DNA from 4 places in the Paenibacillus sp. FSL H8-0175 genome. Region 3 is predicted to be linked to each of the others. Evidence: riboswitches for the same ligand, from Rfam matches in the RefSeq annotation. Region 3 holds a riboswitch; each other region holds the start of a gene.
What was found. A riboswitch is a leader RNA that binds a small molecule or an ion and turns the genes downstream of it on or off. The one in region 3 is predicted to bind cobalamin.

Region 1: it holds a riboswitch for cobalamin, as region 3 does, so the genes downstream of both, MHH46_RS02500 (anaerobic ribonucleoside triphosphate reductase) here and MHH46_RS04740 (DUF4430 domain-containing protein) in region 3, are expected to answer to the same signal.
Region 2: it holds a riboswitch for cobalamin, as region 3 does, so the genes downstream of both, metE (5-methyltetrahydropteroyltriglutamate--homocysteine S-methyltransferase) here and MHH46_RS04740 (DUF4430 domain-containing protein) in region 3, are expected to answer to the same signal.
Region 4: it holds a riboswitch for cobalamin, as region 3 does, so the genes downstream of both, MHH46_RS04065 (S-layer homology domain-containing protein) here and MHH46_RS04740 (DUF4430 domain-containing protein) in region 3, are expected to answer to the same signal.

Annotation. Positions count from the first base shown of each region.
Region 1 covers NZ_CP150299.1:568,681-571,842, reverse strand. Annotated here, with positions in the region: tRNA gene MHH46_RS02510 (tRNA-Thr) at 159-230, opposite strand; gene MHH46_RS02505 (MTH1187 family thiamine-binding protein) at 324-632, opposite strand; cobalamin riboswitch at 1,011-1,246, shown strand; gene MHH46_RS02500 (anaerobic ribonucleoside triphosphate reductase) at 1,488-3,162, shown strand, end outside.
Region 2 covers NZ_CP150299.1:5,075,455-5,078,616, forward strand. Annotated here, with positions in the region: gene metE (5-methyltetrahydropteroyltriglutamate--homocysteine S-methyltransferase) at 1-1,747, opposite strand, end outside; cobalamin riboswitch at 1,902-2,108, opposite strand; gene MHH46_RS22710 (undecaprenyl-diphosphate phosphatase) at 2,208-3,068, opposite strand; gene MHH46_RS22715 (DedA family protein) at 3,119-3,162, opposite strand, start outside.
Region 3 covers NZ_CP150299.1:1,101,781-1,104,942, reverse strand. Annotated here, with positions in the region: gene MHH46_RS04740 (DUF4430 domain-containing protein) at 1-1,313, opposite strand, end outside; cobalamin riboswitch at 1,483-1,686, opposite strand; gene MHH46_RS04735 (hypothetical protein) at 1,814-3,162, opposite strand, start outside.
Region 4 covers NZ_CP150299.1:929,870-933,031, forward strand. Annotated here, with positions in the region: gene MHH46_RS04060 (cellulase family glycosylhydrolase) at 1-668, opposite strand, end outside; cobalamin riboswitch at 1,010-1,211, shown strand; gene MHH46_RS04065 (S-layer homology domain-containing protein) at 1,374-3,162, shown strand, end outside.

The DNA.
Region 1 (3,162 bases), 530 kb from region 3:
ATTCTATTCTAGGAACCCGAAAAGAAGTGGAGAAAATTGACGAGACACCCACTTTAATCGACTAAAGGTTAGAAGAATGTTAGAAGTTGATGCTTGTACAAAAAAAAGGCGCAGTTCCAAAAACCCGGGAACACGCGCCACTATCGACTTTGTAAGGATGCTGGTGAAGGGAATTGAACCCCCGGCCTACGCATTACGAGTGCGTTGCTCTACCCCTGAGCTACACCAGCTTAACGCTGTTTTTCTGTCAAACAAAAAATATTATACAACTTTCAGCCAGAAACGCAAGCCTATTTCTCCCTGTTTTCCGCCCTCCTAAACTGCTAATCCACCTGTAGCTTACGCTCCACAGACTCTAACTTTCCACGGCTAGTAGAGGGTTTATCGCGGCGGTCGTCTATTTTAAGTGAAGTAGAGACACGTTCTGCACCTGCGGCAAAAGGAGACTCATGCAAAGCTTCTACCGCGGCAAAAATGCGTTGCAGAGGCCCTTCGATGATCGTACCCATAGACGTAAGTTCATAAGTAATCCCTTCTACTGTCTTCAGCACCCGCTGCATATCCGCAACATAGCTGCTAAGACTGGTACTGCCTGTTCCAATTGGAATAACTGTAACTTCAGCGATAGGCATGAGAATACCTCCTCGAAATTTTATAGTAGCTGTCTCCTTCCATTGTAACAATTCCACCGCTCTGTCACAAACTAAGCAAGATTATCCTCCCTTATCTCTTCTATTTCTTCTGATTACTCCAAAATATGACTTTGGGCTAAGAGTATTTTCTCATGAGCAAATTCTAGGGTCATCTGCACTATATTTATGGACTCTTTGTGGCATCTTTTCGGACAATTTATGAATCATTTCGCATCTCCCTGTGGATCAATTGTGGATTACTTATAGACAGCCTGTGGATCATTTGTGGAGTACTTTTGAAGAACCCGCTCCCCGCGCGGGTTTTCTAAAAAACTGTTTACAAACACAACATCTTGGGTTATTTTTATCTAACGACAACAAAATATAGTGGAGACAGGCGCTTTGATCCTTAACCGGATTTAGAGCTTAATAGGGAAGCGCGGTGAGAATCCGCTGCGGTCCCGCCACTGTAACCGGATGGCCTTCTTAAGCTTCTGGGAAGCTTGAGAATCCACATCTCCCGGCAAATGCCACTGAGGGTTAGGAACACCCTTGGGAAGGCGCCGAGAGATCCCACGGAAGCCAGGAGACCTACCTGTTTCGACGACACCAACTATTGATGCCTGCGAGGAACAGGGATGGTGTCCGCATGCGGTCATCTACGTAGAGACCTCTGCAAATATCCGTGTGGATATTTACATAACGCATCGGGCATTTTCTGCCATCCTCGGGTAGGGGATGCTTTTTTTATGTAATCTGAACAAATATACGACTGCTTATAGCAGTCCAACTTCTTATGGATATATGGATTTGATGATAGATGTTTTTCTTTTATACTGAGAGGAGAGCTGTACAATGACGTTGTTGGAGAGACAATTTAATGGAGTAGAAAATGCACGGGAAGTTCTTTTAGAAGAGCTCATTGATTTAGGCCGGGATATTATCGACAGTCGGGATATGGACCTATTGCGCGAGAATGCCAATTTGAATGGAGAGAGTTTCTCCGGTAAAATGAGCAAGTTCGGCAGTGAATATTCAAAATGGTACGCCCGCAATTTTACGATGCCGCCACAGCTAGTGCAGGCTATTGATGACAATGTCGTCTATGTGCATGATCTGGATCAATACGCGATTGGAACGACGAACTGTATTTTCATCCCGTTTGATAAACTTCTCCGTGAAGGTTTCAATACCGGCAACGGCAGCGTTCGTCCTCCGAACTCAATAATGACAGCTATGTCTCTGGTAGCGATTATTTTCCAATCCCAGCAAAATGCTCAATATGGTGGTGTATCCGCCAATAAACTCGACTATGATCTGGCACCTTATGTAACCAAATCCTTCGCCAAGCTGTTCCGCAAGGGTCTGGATTATTTTGAAGAAGGACAAGCTGATGAATCTTTGGGCGAGATTACGATGAGCCGGACCGATCTGGCGGAGTTATATCCAAGGGCGTTCCGTTTTGCACTAAAGGAAACCGAAATCGAAACTCTGCAAGCGGCTGAAAGTATGGTACATAATCTGAATACCATGTCCAGCCGATCCGGTGGACAAATACCGTTTACCAGCATCAACTACGGTACTTGTACTTCACCAGAAGGTCAGCTTGTGATCAGTTCTCTGCTAACCGCAACTATGAACGGACTTGGCAGCGGAGAAACACCAGTGTTCCCGATTCAAATCTTCAAATGCAAGCAAGGAATCAATCAACAGCAAGGCGATCCTAACTATGAACTGTTCCTAAAAGCAGCTGAATGTTCTGCGCGCAGACTATATCCAAACTTCGCTAATCTGGACGCTCCGCTCAACTTGCAGTATTATGATTCAAGTGATCCTGATACGGAGTTCGCTACAATGGGCTGCCGAACCCGAGTGCTCGGTGACCGTTTTGGGCGTAATCATTGCTCTGGGAAGGGCAACCTTTCCTTTAATACACTAAATCTGGTTCGGCTAGGTCTGGCACACGGCACAGTAACAGGCAGACGTACCGTCGCAGACGAAGCTGGCTTCTATGAAGATCTAAATCATTATATGGATATTGCGCTGGAAGGACTTCTCCATCGCTTCCACATCCAAACCGCACAAAAAGCTAAAGCTTCCGATTTCATGATGCGAGAAGGCGTTTGGGAAGGCGGCGAACATCTTGCACCCGATGACACTGTAGGCGATCTGCTGAAGCATGGCAGTCTGTCTCTTGGCTTCATCGGTATGGCGGAATGTATGAAAGCTATGTACGGCAAACACCATGGCGAGGATATGGAAGTTCATGCCAAGGCGCTGGCTATCGTGCGTCATATGCGGGACTATTGCGATCGGAAAAGTGAGGAACTGGATCTTAACATCACCCTGTTCGCTACTCCAGCAGAAGGTTTGTCCGGTAAATTCACCAAAGTTGACCGCAAGGTACTGGGTTCCATTCCGGGCGTAACCGACCGTGAATATTATACGAACTCTTTTCACATCCCTGTATACTTCGATCTGGGTGCTGCTCAGAAGATCAGCTTGGAAGCTCCTTTCCATGAATACTGCA
Region 2 (3,162 bases), 3.2 Mb from region 3:
GATTGGCTACCTCTTCCCGGCTGAGATCATCACGTACAAATGACCAATTGAGGATAGTTACAGGACCCGTCAACATTCCTTTAACCGGAAGCTTCGTCAACGATTGTGCATAGACACTTTCTTTAACAGTCATAGGCTGTATAAATGCAACATCCGCGTAGATCACCGGTGGCTTAACGCAACGGGAACCGTAGGATTGAACCCAGCCATTACTAGTAAACAAGTATCCGTCCAGCTTTTCTCCGAAAAACTCCACCATATCTGTACGCTCGAACTCACCGTGGACCAGAACATCCAGACCTAGCTTTTCTTGGAAGGTAATTGCATCCGCGATCTGCTCACGAACAAATCCATCATAACGCTCCTGATTCCAGACCCCTTTACGCCATTTCAATCTCGCCTGACGCACTTCTACTGTCTGCGGGAAGCTACCAATTGTAGTGGTTGGCAGAAGTGGAAGCTGCCATTTCTCTTGCTGCACCTTTAAGCGTTCAGCAAAAGGCAAACTGCGTTGGTCAGGCAAAGCTGCAAGTGCAAGCACTTGCTCCGCCACATCCTTACGGCCACGCTCAGGTAGTGCGCGGAATGCTGCAATAGCTTCACGACTAGCGGCCAGCGCTGCTTTAGCAGCTTCTCCTTTATCTGCGAGGGCTGCTCCGAGCAAACTAAGCTCTGCAAGCTTCTCATCGGCAAAAGCTAACGCATTCTTAACTGTCGCCTTCAGCTTCAACTCACCTTGAACGGTGACTGGGACATGCAGCAGACTGCAAGAAGGCTGAAGAATAAGACGATCAAGCGGCACATGAACGCTGAGCTTTTCTACCAGTTGCAGCTTAGCGTCTAAATCGGAACGCCAGATGTTCCGTCCATCAATAATTCCGGCACCCAGCCATTTGTCCTTCGGCCAGCCAAGACGTTCGATAGAAGCCAGATTCGCTCCACCATCGTGCACAAAGTCAAGACCCAAGCCTTGAACAGGCAACTCTAGCAGTGCCTCCAACGGTTCAGCAGCTTCGAAATACGTCTGTAAAATAATATTCAAGCCCGGCACGGAGCCGGCAATTTCTGTGTATATCGAGTTAAGCAGTGTTAATTCTTCTTTACTTATGCCTGTAACAATCGCTGGCTCATCGATTTGTACCCAGCTTACCCCTTCTTGCTTCAGTTCCTGTAGCAGTTGAACATAGACTGGAACAAAACGTGCAGCAATCTTGGCGATATCTGCCGCTGCGTAACCTTTGGACAGCTTAAGGAAGGTATACAGACCTAAAAGTACCGGTTTACCTTCAATCCCTGCCTGCGATTTAGCAAAACGATAAGCCGCTAGAGGTTTATTTTCAGTCAGGCGTGGTGTTTGTGTGCCGATCTCTGGAACGATATAGTGATAGTTCGTATTGAACCATTTGGTCATCTCACAGGCAGTAGCCTCAGCATTACCACGGGCCATTGCAAAATAAAGATCAAGCCCGATGTCGCCGCCATCATACGTGTACCGTGGAGGTACAATTCCAAACATAACAGCCGTATCCAACACATGGTCATAAAAAGTAAAATCATTTACCGGAATAAGCTCAATTCCTGCCTCTTGCTGGGTCTTCAAATGCTGCAGCTGAATTGCTGCCATTTCGGAGCGGAATTGCTCCTCATTTATTTTCCCCTGCCAGTAGGCTTCCAGTGTCTTTTTCCACTCGCGGTTCTTTCCGATTCTCGGATATCCAAGATTGCTTACTTTTACTTTATTCGTCATCTCGATACACTCCCTCTTCCATCTCTTATTTCAAACTCCAAAGCTACTTGCTTTCCTATAAAAAAGAGCGCCCTTCCCTAAAAAAGTCAAAGGGAAAGACGCCCATGATATACCCATGGTTAACGTCTAACACCTCCCTATCTTCCGTAGGTGAAGCAGTGCTGTTGAAACAGGCAGGTCTCCTGGCTAGCGGCGTCAACATCTTGAGCAGTCTTCCCAGCAGTAGTAAATTGCCAGTGACCTCTGTTGCTCGAGATTCTTCCGTTACAGTGGCGGGACCGCATCGGCTTCGAACCGAATTTCCCTATTAAGTCTACCGAATTACTATTTTCCGGTCAGCACCTGTCTCCGATATCATTCATCATTTGAGTGTCTTAATCTGATGTCATCATACGTGAAAGCCCCAGCAATCTGCAATAGATTACTGGGGCTTCTGTTATATCGATTCCTTATAACGGACTTAGAAAAATACGAAATATACTACAGCAGCAAGAATTATACGGTATATAGCAAACGGTAAGAGCTTGATACGATTGATCAGTTTTAAGAAGAAACGCATCGATAACAGCGCAAATAGGAAGGCACTAATAAAGCCTGCAATAAAAAACGGCAACGCGTCCATGGTGAAATATTGCCAGTTTTTCATCAGTGACAACAGACTGGCACCTGCCATGATGGGTACTGCCATAATAAACGTAAAATCAGCAGCGGCACGATGGCTCATCCCGAGGAGTACGCCACCAGAAATCGTCGAGCCCGAGCGTGAAAATCCAGGCCATAACGAAAAACACTGTACAAGACCTACACCAAGTGCCTGTTTGTATGTAATCTGATCTACACTCTCAGTTCTGATCTTCTTCGGCCCAAACAGATCGGCAATAATCATTAATATAGCCCCAATCACTAGACCAATTAACACTGTTGATGTAGAGAATAAATGCTCATCAATATAATCATTAAACAGAACACCTAACACACCTGCAGGCACTAACCCTACCAGAACCTGAGTCAGCTTGAGGTGCCCGCCCTGCTCCAACTTCGGTAGCTCCTCTGTTACAGGATCCAACTGCTTACGGCTGAAACGCTTTAAACCCAACAGATCAATGAACCGATTTCTAAAAATCACAACAACCGCTAATATTGAACCCAGTTGAATAACTACTTTGAAGGTATTTGCCGTATATTGTCCAAATAACTCCTGTGATTTCAGCCACATATCATCAACAATAATCATATGACCCGTGGAGGATACTGGAGCAAATTCGGTTAAACCTTCAACAAGCCCCAAAATAATGGCTTTAATAATCGTTAATAGCTCCATGTGTTTCCCTCCTTTTTAATAGTCATTTCTATTATCAGTCCACTACCCGCTTAGCCCTCAGTGTTCATTCTCCGGCTGCGTTTGCGGAAGTACA
Region 3 (3,162 bases):
GTGTCATCTCCGGCATAATAAATCAGTACCTGATCTGAATCTTTAAGTACAAAATCACTCATGCCTACATCGGGATTAATCCATTTTCCGTCACGTGATACAACATACATCCATCCGTCATAACCACCAAAGCTTCCAGCAGCAATACTTCCGATGCCAGTCACATAACTGCCCGAAGGATTTGTGATCGGCAAGTTCGTTTGAAGCGCCAGCTTCTCTAACGCTCCAAGTGCGTTGCCAGCATAGGCGTACCCTTGTGCCAACGTGGCCTGTGGTCCCTCAATCGTTACTGGAGCGTAGATGAGTGAGCTCTGAATGGAGGATTTGGAAAAATCGTATAGCTTACTGTTGCTTCCTTTATATAGCAAATTATAGGCAACCAGCGCCTGAAGCCCTTGCTCTGTCGCCAGAATATTACTGCTTCCACCACGGCTATGGGTGAAGCTACCATCAGCTAGACGATAGCTAAGCAGGTTCTCCATTAGATCCACTTTGTTTTTGGTGTATTCTAATCCACTAGGATCAACTCCGAAGGAGGTGAGTCCAAGGATTGCTTGTGCGCTACTTTCAGCACTGTCACCGTAACCCCCATGGCTATCTTGAGCTGTAGATAACCAAGCTACGGCTTGTAGCCCTGCTAAGTAGGCTTCGGGATTATTTTTATGTGCCGCCAGAGCCGTCAAGGTTATCGCTGTCATATCAGGCTCACTTGCACCTGAGGTTAGTGCAAAGCCCCCATCCGGATTCTGTTTGGAGAGAATCTCCGTAAGGAGCTTATCCGCCGTCCATTTCGCGTCACTTGGGATATTATATTTACCAGAATCCAGCGCAAGTAAAGCATATACCGGATTATTAAGCGTCTGTTCACTGAGCTTGCTATTATTATAGATTTTCTCAATCAGATTATAGCCAGGAGTCGTTCCGTTACCAGCAAAGCTAGTAGGATCTGCACCAATCGCTCTCACTGCGAGCACGATTCGAGCATAATCGGTTACATTGGTGAAATCGCCAGCTGCATCCTTTACTTTTTTCTCAAGCTCTGAAAGGTAACTAGCCGGCAGCTTGTACCCTGCTTGCGCTAATCCAATGGCTTGCCAATCCGATTGCACGCCACCTTTCAAGAGATATTCCGCAGCCGCATAAGTCGCATCCGCAACATTAATCCGCTCCGCGGCAGTTGCCTCCAGACCGGCGCCAGCGCCCGCTTCTGCAAATATTTGTCCCGCCGGAGCAAGAGATGTTCCTAGAATTGAAATGACCATGAATAAGGCCAGCCCAAGTGCTACAAACTTGGAAGACATGATTTTCTTCATTGTTTAACCTCTTTCTGTATAAGAATGGGTACTGCCGGGAATAAGACGCATAACATAAAGACCGCCCCTTTGGAGGGCGGTCAGGGAAGATTACAAATTGAGGCTGCGGCGCTTGCTTCCTGCCAACAGTCCATCTGTATATGTTCCACATTCTTACCCCACGAAGAATAGAAACGCTCACGAAAAAGGCAGGTCTCCTGGCTAATGCTTCATCGCTGTTCTTCACCTTCCCACCCTACCTTCGGGGCAGTGGCTTATAGAAGAAACGCTCCGCACATACAGTGGCGGGACCGCGCCGGACTCTTGCACCGGACTTCCCTTTTAAGCAGACGACTAGATTGATAGAGTCTGCACCTTTTCCAGTATGTAGTATCTTATTTTGACATCCATAATCATATCTATTAATACATAGCATGTCTATAGAAAAGCTTAGTATGGGCAGCAAAAAAATGAACAGCAATACGCCACCTTCCGGTAGTTATTGCTGTTCAGAAAGCTTGTTATTCGACTGTTCCATCCGGACTTGCAGTCGGGGAGGGTTCAGCACTTGAATCAGAAGCTGGTGGAATATTAGGATCGGGATCTACGATCAATGTAAATCTTCCGGCTTTGATCATACTTTTCTCTAGAATTGTCGCTCCAGACTCCAATGTAACCTCAACCTGATAGGAAGGTTGTTCACCTTCAGTCACAGCTGTTGCGGAAGGTAACCCAGTGCTGTTCTCAGTATCAGAGGAAGGCGTAGTGGACGGAGAAGCATCAGCTACAGCGTTAGTAGAGTCTGCACCTTCTGCTGTTCCTCCAGTAGTGCCAGCGGCATCTGACTCGTCAGCAGCGTTTCCCTCATCCGTCCCATCCGTTGACGGCACTGGACAAGTCCCATTTGTAGCAGCGACCTTAAAGCTTTTATCTATCTTTGTAGACGAAGACATTAAACTAACCTCAGTCGGTTTAAACTGCACACAGTCATCTGCACTTGCGAAGGTGAACACCAATATGCTGCTCCCCTTATCTCCTTCGACGCTCTGATCCTTCAAGTATACTGAAGCCGGAGGCAGCATATTGCCTGCACTCTGAACAGGGGTCGGCTCAGGGCTTGTCCCCGGCAGAGCCGTCTTCGTATCATCCGGACGCAGCATACTGAATACGATAATTGCAATAATCACCAGAATACCCGTAATGGAGCCGGAGATTAAGAGTCGAAATCGGCTGCGGCTGATCCAGCGCGCCAGCGGGGAAGCCAGTTGGGAGCGGGCTTCATTGTACACATTTTGCAGAGCAGGCCGAGCTGCCGCGACATAGTTCTTTCGGAATTCCCGATTCTTGAACGCTTCACGATCACTGCTCAGGAAATACTTCAGAATCGCCTTACGGTAACCCGGTTGCAGCTTTTTATTCGAAACCGTAAATAAAGGATTGCCTTGCGACCAAGCAAAAAACCGATAGATGATTTCTTTGTCGGAACCGGCTTTACGCTTTAACAGCTCCAGAAGCGCATCGTAATCCAGCGGACCCCCTTCACGCTGAGTTGTATAGTAAAAGGCTAGCGGAAGCCGTTCAAAGGGTTCCAGGACACGCGCCTCTTTTAGCAAACGACGACCCAGTAGCTGCACATCGTCTAGTTCCTGCGGAGACAATCCTGTAAAAATCTCCTCATTCGGCTTCTCTTCACCAAACCAGCGGTAAGCGGCACGCAGCGCATTCTCTTTCTGCTTGCTAATCCTATCCAGTGGCGGCTGCCAATCGACAACATTACCATACCGTAAAAAAACTACCTCCAGAAGCTCCTCCTGCGTCATATCAGAAAGCGATAAGCGGTTCAGTAAGAATCTATCTGCTGAAGCAGCAA
Region 4 (3,162 bases), 170 kb from region 3:
CGGAGGTCGTTTTTCCCACCGGATTTCCGCACGATTTGATAGAAAGAGTTATTAAGTTCAGTAAGCATTTGCTCCATTTTTGCTTCGTCTGTGCTTCCACCATCGGTGAATCGAGGTTCATTTATGCTCTCGAACATCAGCTTATCGGATTTGTCCTTGAAGCGATCGGCAATTTGAGTCCAGGCTGCATTATAACGTGCCAGCGTTTCATCGTGTTTTTCTTCCATATGGCTTACCCATAGCCAGGAATCATGGTGGACATTAATCATGACATAAAGCTTGGCGTCCAGTGCCCAGCCGACAACTTCTTCCACACGGTCGAGGTAGGCCTTTTCTAGGGTATAGTCTGGTGCCGCACCCATGTGAGTATCCCAGGTCACAGGAATCCGAATGCTTTTATAGCCTTGAGCGGCGATCTTTTTAATAAGATCTTGGGTCACACGTGGATTGCCCCAGGAGGTTTCATCCTCACCTGTAGCATCTAAAGTATTGCCAAGGTTCCATCCGGGCTGCATTTCGTCTACATAGGATTGGATCTTACTCTTTGGCGCTGCCTTAGCTTGTTGCTCGTCCTTAGTTGCAGCTGCGGCCATGGATGAGAACAGAGAGAGCAGAAGAGCGGTGACAAGTGTCAATGATAAGAAGGATTTCTGGATTCGCGTAGTCATTGAATTCTCCTTTGTGAGATAAATTTAGGATGCTTGGACCTGGCTTTGACGCTGTACTTGGTGGTTAAATGAACGCAAACACCTCCAGTTTTATTTTGTAAACGCTTTCTGAATATACCCTAACATAGAATACACTTAGCGAGTACCTTACTAATTTGTGGTAAATTCATATAAGAATTAGTGATTTAAATTAATTTGCCCCACAGTTGGATAAAGAAATTATTTGAATAACCCTACTCGTAGAAATTGGTTATTCAATAGGATTATCTCTAGCTGCCCGTTATACAAAAAAGAAATATAACATGACAAAAGCATATATATTAGTTATGATGAAGCATGAAAATTTAAAATTAGAAATAGGTGCCAACTATGAATGTTGCGGAAGTACAATCATAGATTGGTTAAATGGAAAGCGGGTGTGAATCCCGCGCGGTCCCGCCGCTGTGAAAGAGGAGTCCTTGCAAAATGCCACTGGGAAACTGGGAAGGCAGCAAGGGTGATGATACTTGAGCCAGAATATCTGCCTTTTTCTGTTACACCATCAAACTCTACGATCGATAGAGAGGTGCTTGAATAGTGTTTGCCAGCTATTATTGTGGTTCACTATCTTAACCTCTTGACGTTTATGTTGAGTGGTTTTTTTGTGGTTATGAGAAAGTTTATTCTGTTTTTTATCATAGGTATGAAGGGAAGGGTTATGGAAAAATGAAGAAAAATAAGTTTTTAGCGTGGTTACTTATTGTAGCTGTATTTATTACGACATTCTCTACAAGTGTAATCCCGGCTCAAGCAGATGGAGCAAGCTCTACCCTTAAAGGGTATGTATCTGTATCCGTAGAGAAATTCACCTTAGGCCAAGGGTATATTAAGGAACCTATTAAAGTTCCGATTTATGAAGGCGATAATGGCGCATCTTTAATAACACGTGCGCTAGGTGATGGGAATTATAGATATTTAGGAAATATAGATAGTGGTTTTTATTTATCAGAAGTTAAAGATAGTGGCAGAAGCGAAGTCAATATTCCACAATATATTTTAGATATGATTTCAGCCGATGGGAATACAGTCGGCACTAAAGCAGACCCAGATTGGTTAAGTCAGTTTGACTACACCTCCATGTCGGGTTGGATGTATGCAGTAAATAATGTGTTTCCTCCGTTTGGGATGACCGATTATAAGCCTCAAGACGGTGACATCATTCGAACTCAGTTCACCACTTATGGCTATGGTTCTGATCTTGGCGGCTGGGGGGAAATCCCAGTTCAACTTGCCAATAAGGATGCTTTAACTGCGGAAATCGCCGAGATTAATAGTGCCCCTAATAAAGAAACTATTTTGGACAGACCAGTAGTGCAATCGGCAGTTTATGAAGCCTATTCCGTGCTCGAAAACATGGCAAGCTCTCAAATAAGTGTAGATCATGCGCTTGTCGGTCTTAATAATGCATTAGACATTGAACCCCCTGTTATTACAGTAAGTGGCATACAAGATAAACAGGAAGTATCCAATAAAGAAATAAGCTTCAAAGTAGCTGTCACAGACAATGTATATAGTGACATTACTCCAGAAGTGAAGCTGAATGGAGTTACTTTATCACCCGCAAATGGGGAGTACAAAGCTACTCTGAATTCAGGCATTAATGCAATTGCTGTAACGGCTCTTGACGGAGCTGGAAACAAAACAAATGTAACTTATCAGGTTACTTACAAACTGGAAACTACAGTTGCCGTCAAACAACAGTTAGATAAAAACCTTGCTTATATTTTAAATACTGTAAAGAATCCAACGTTTGGAACAGGCAGCGGAGAATGGTCGATCCTTTCTCTGGCACGGGCGAACTATACAGTACCTAACGGTTATTATGATCTCTATTACAATAATGTAGCTACGAAAATAGCATCAATCATTAAAGAGGATGGAAAACTCGACGCCAATAAAAGCACAGAGAATTCCAGAGCGATTCTAGGACTTACCTCTATCGGAAAAGATATCACAAATGTTGCGGGATATGATCTGAGAAAAGCACTCGCTGATTATCAATATATCCAAAAGCAAGGCAATAATGGTCCGATTTTTGCTCTGATTGCGCTAGATAGCCATAACTATGAGATTCCTGTAGTTGATGGAGTTACAGAACAGACCACAAGAGAAAAACTAGTTCAGTATATTTTAGATAAAGAGGTTAAAAAAGGTACAGCAGAAGCTGGTGGCTGGGCATTAGGCGTAACCAAAGCCGATGTCGATATGACTGCGATGGCGATGCAAGCTCTTGCACCTTATTATGCAACCCGTGATGATGTAAAAGCTGCCGTGGATCGGGCCATCCAATGGCTGTCCGATAACCAAAACAATCAAGGCGGATTTACAAGCTGGGGAAGCACTAGCAGCGAGAGTATCTCGCAGGTAATTGTAGCCTTAACTGGTGTAGGCGTAGATCCGCACACTGACGCTAGATTTGTTAAAAGTGGAAATTCGCTTATTGATGCATTACTTA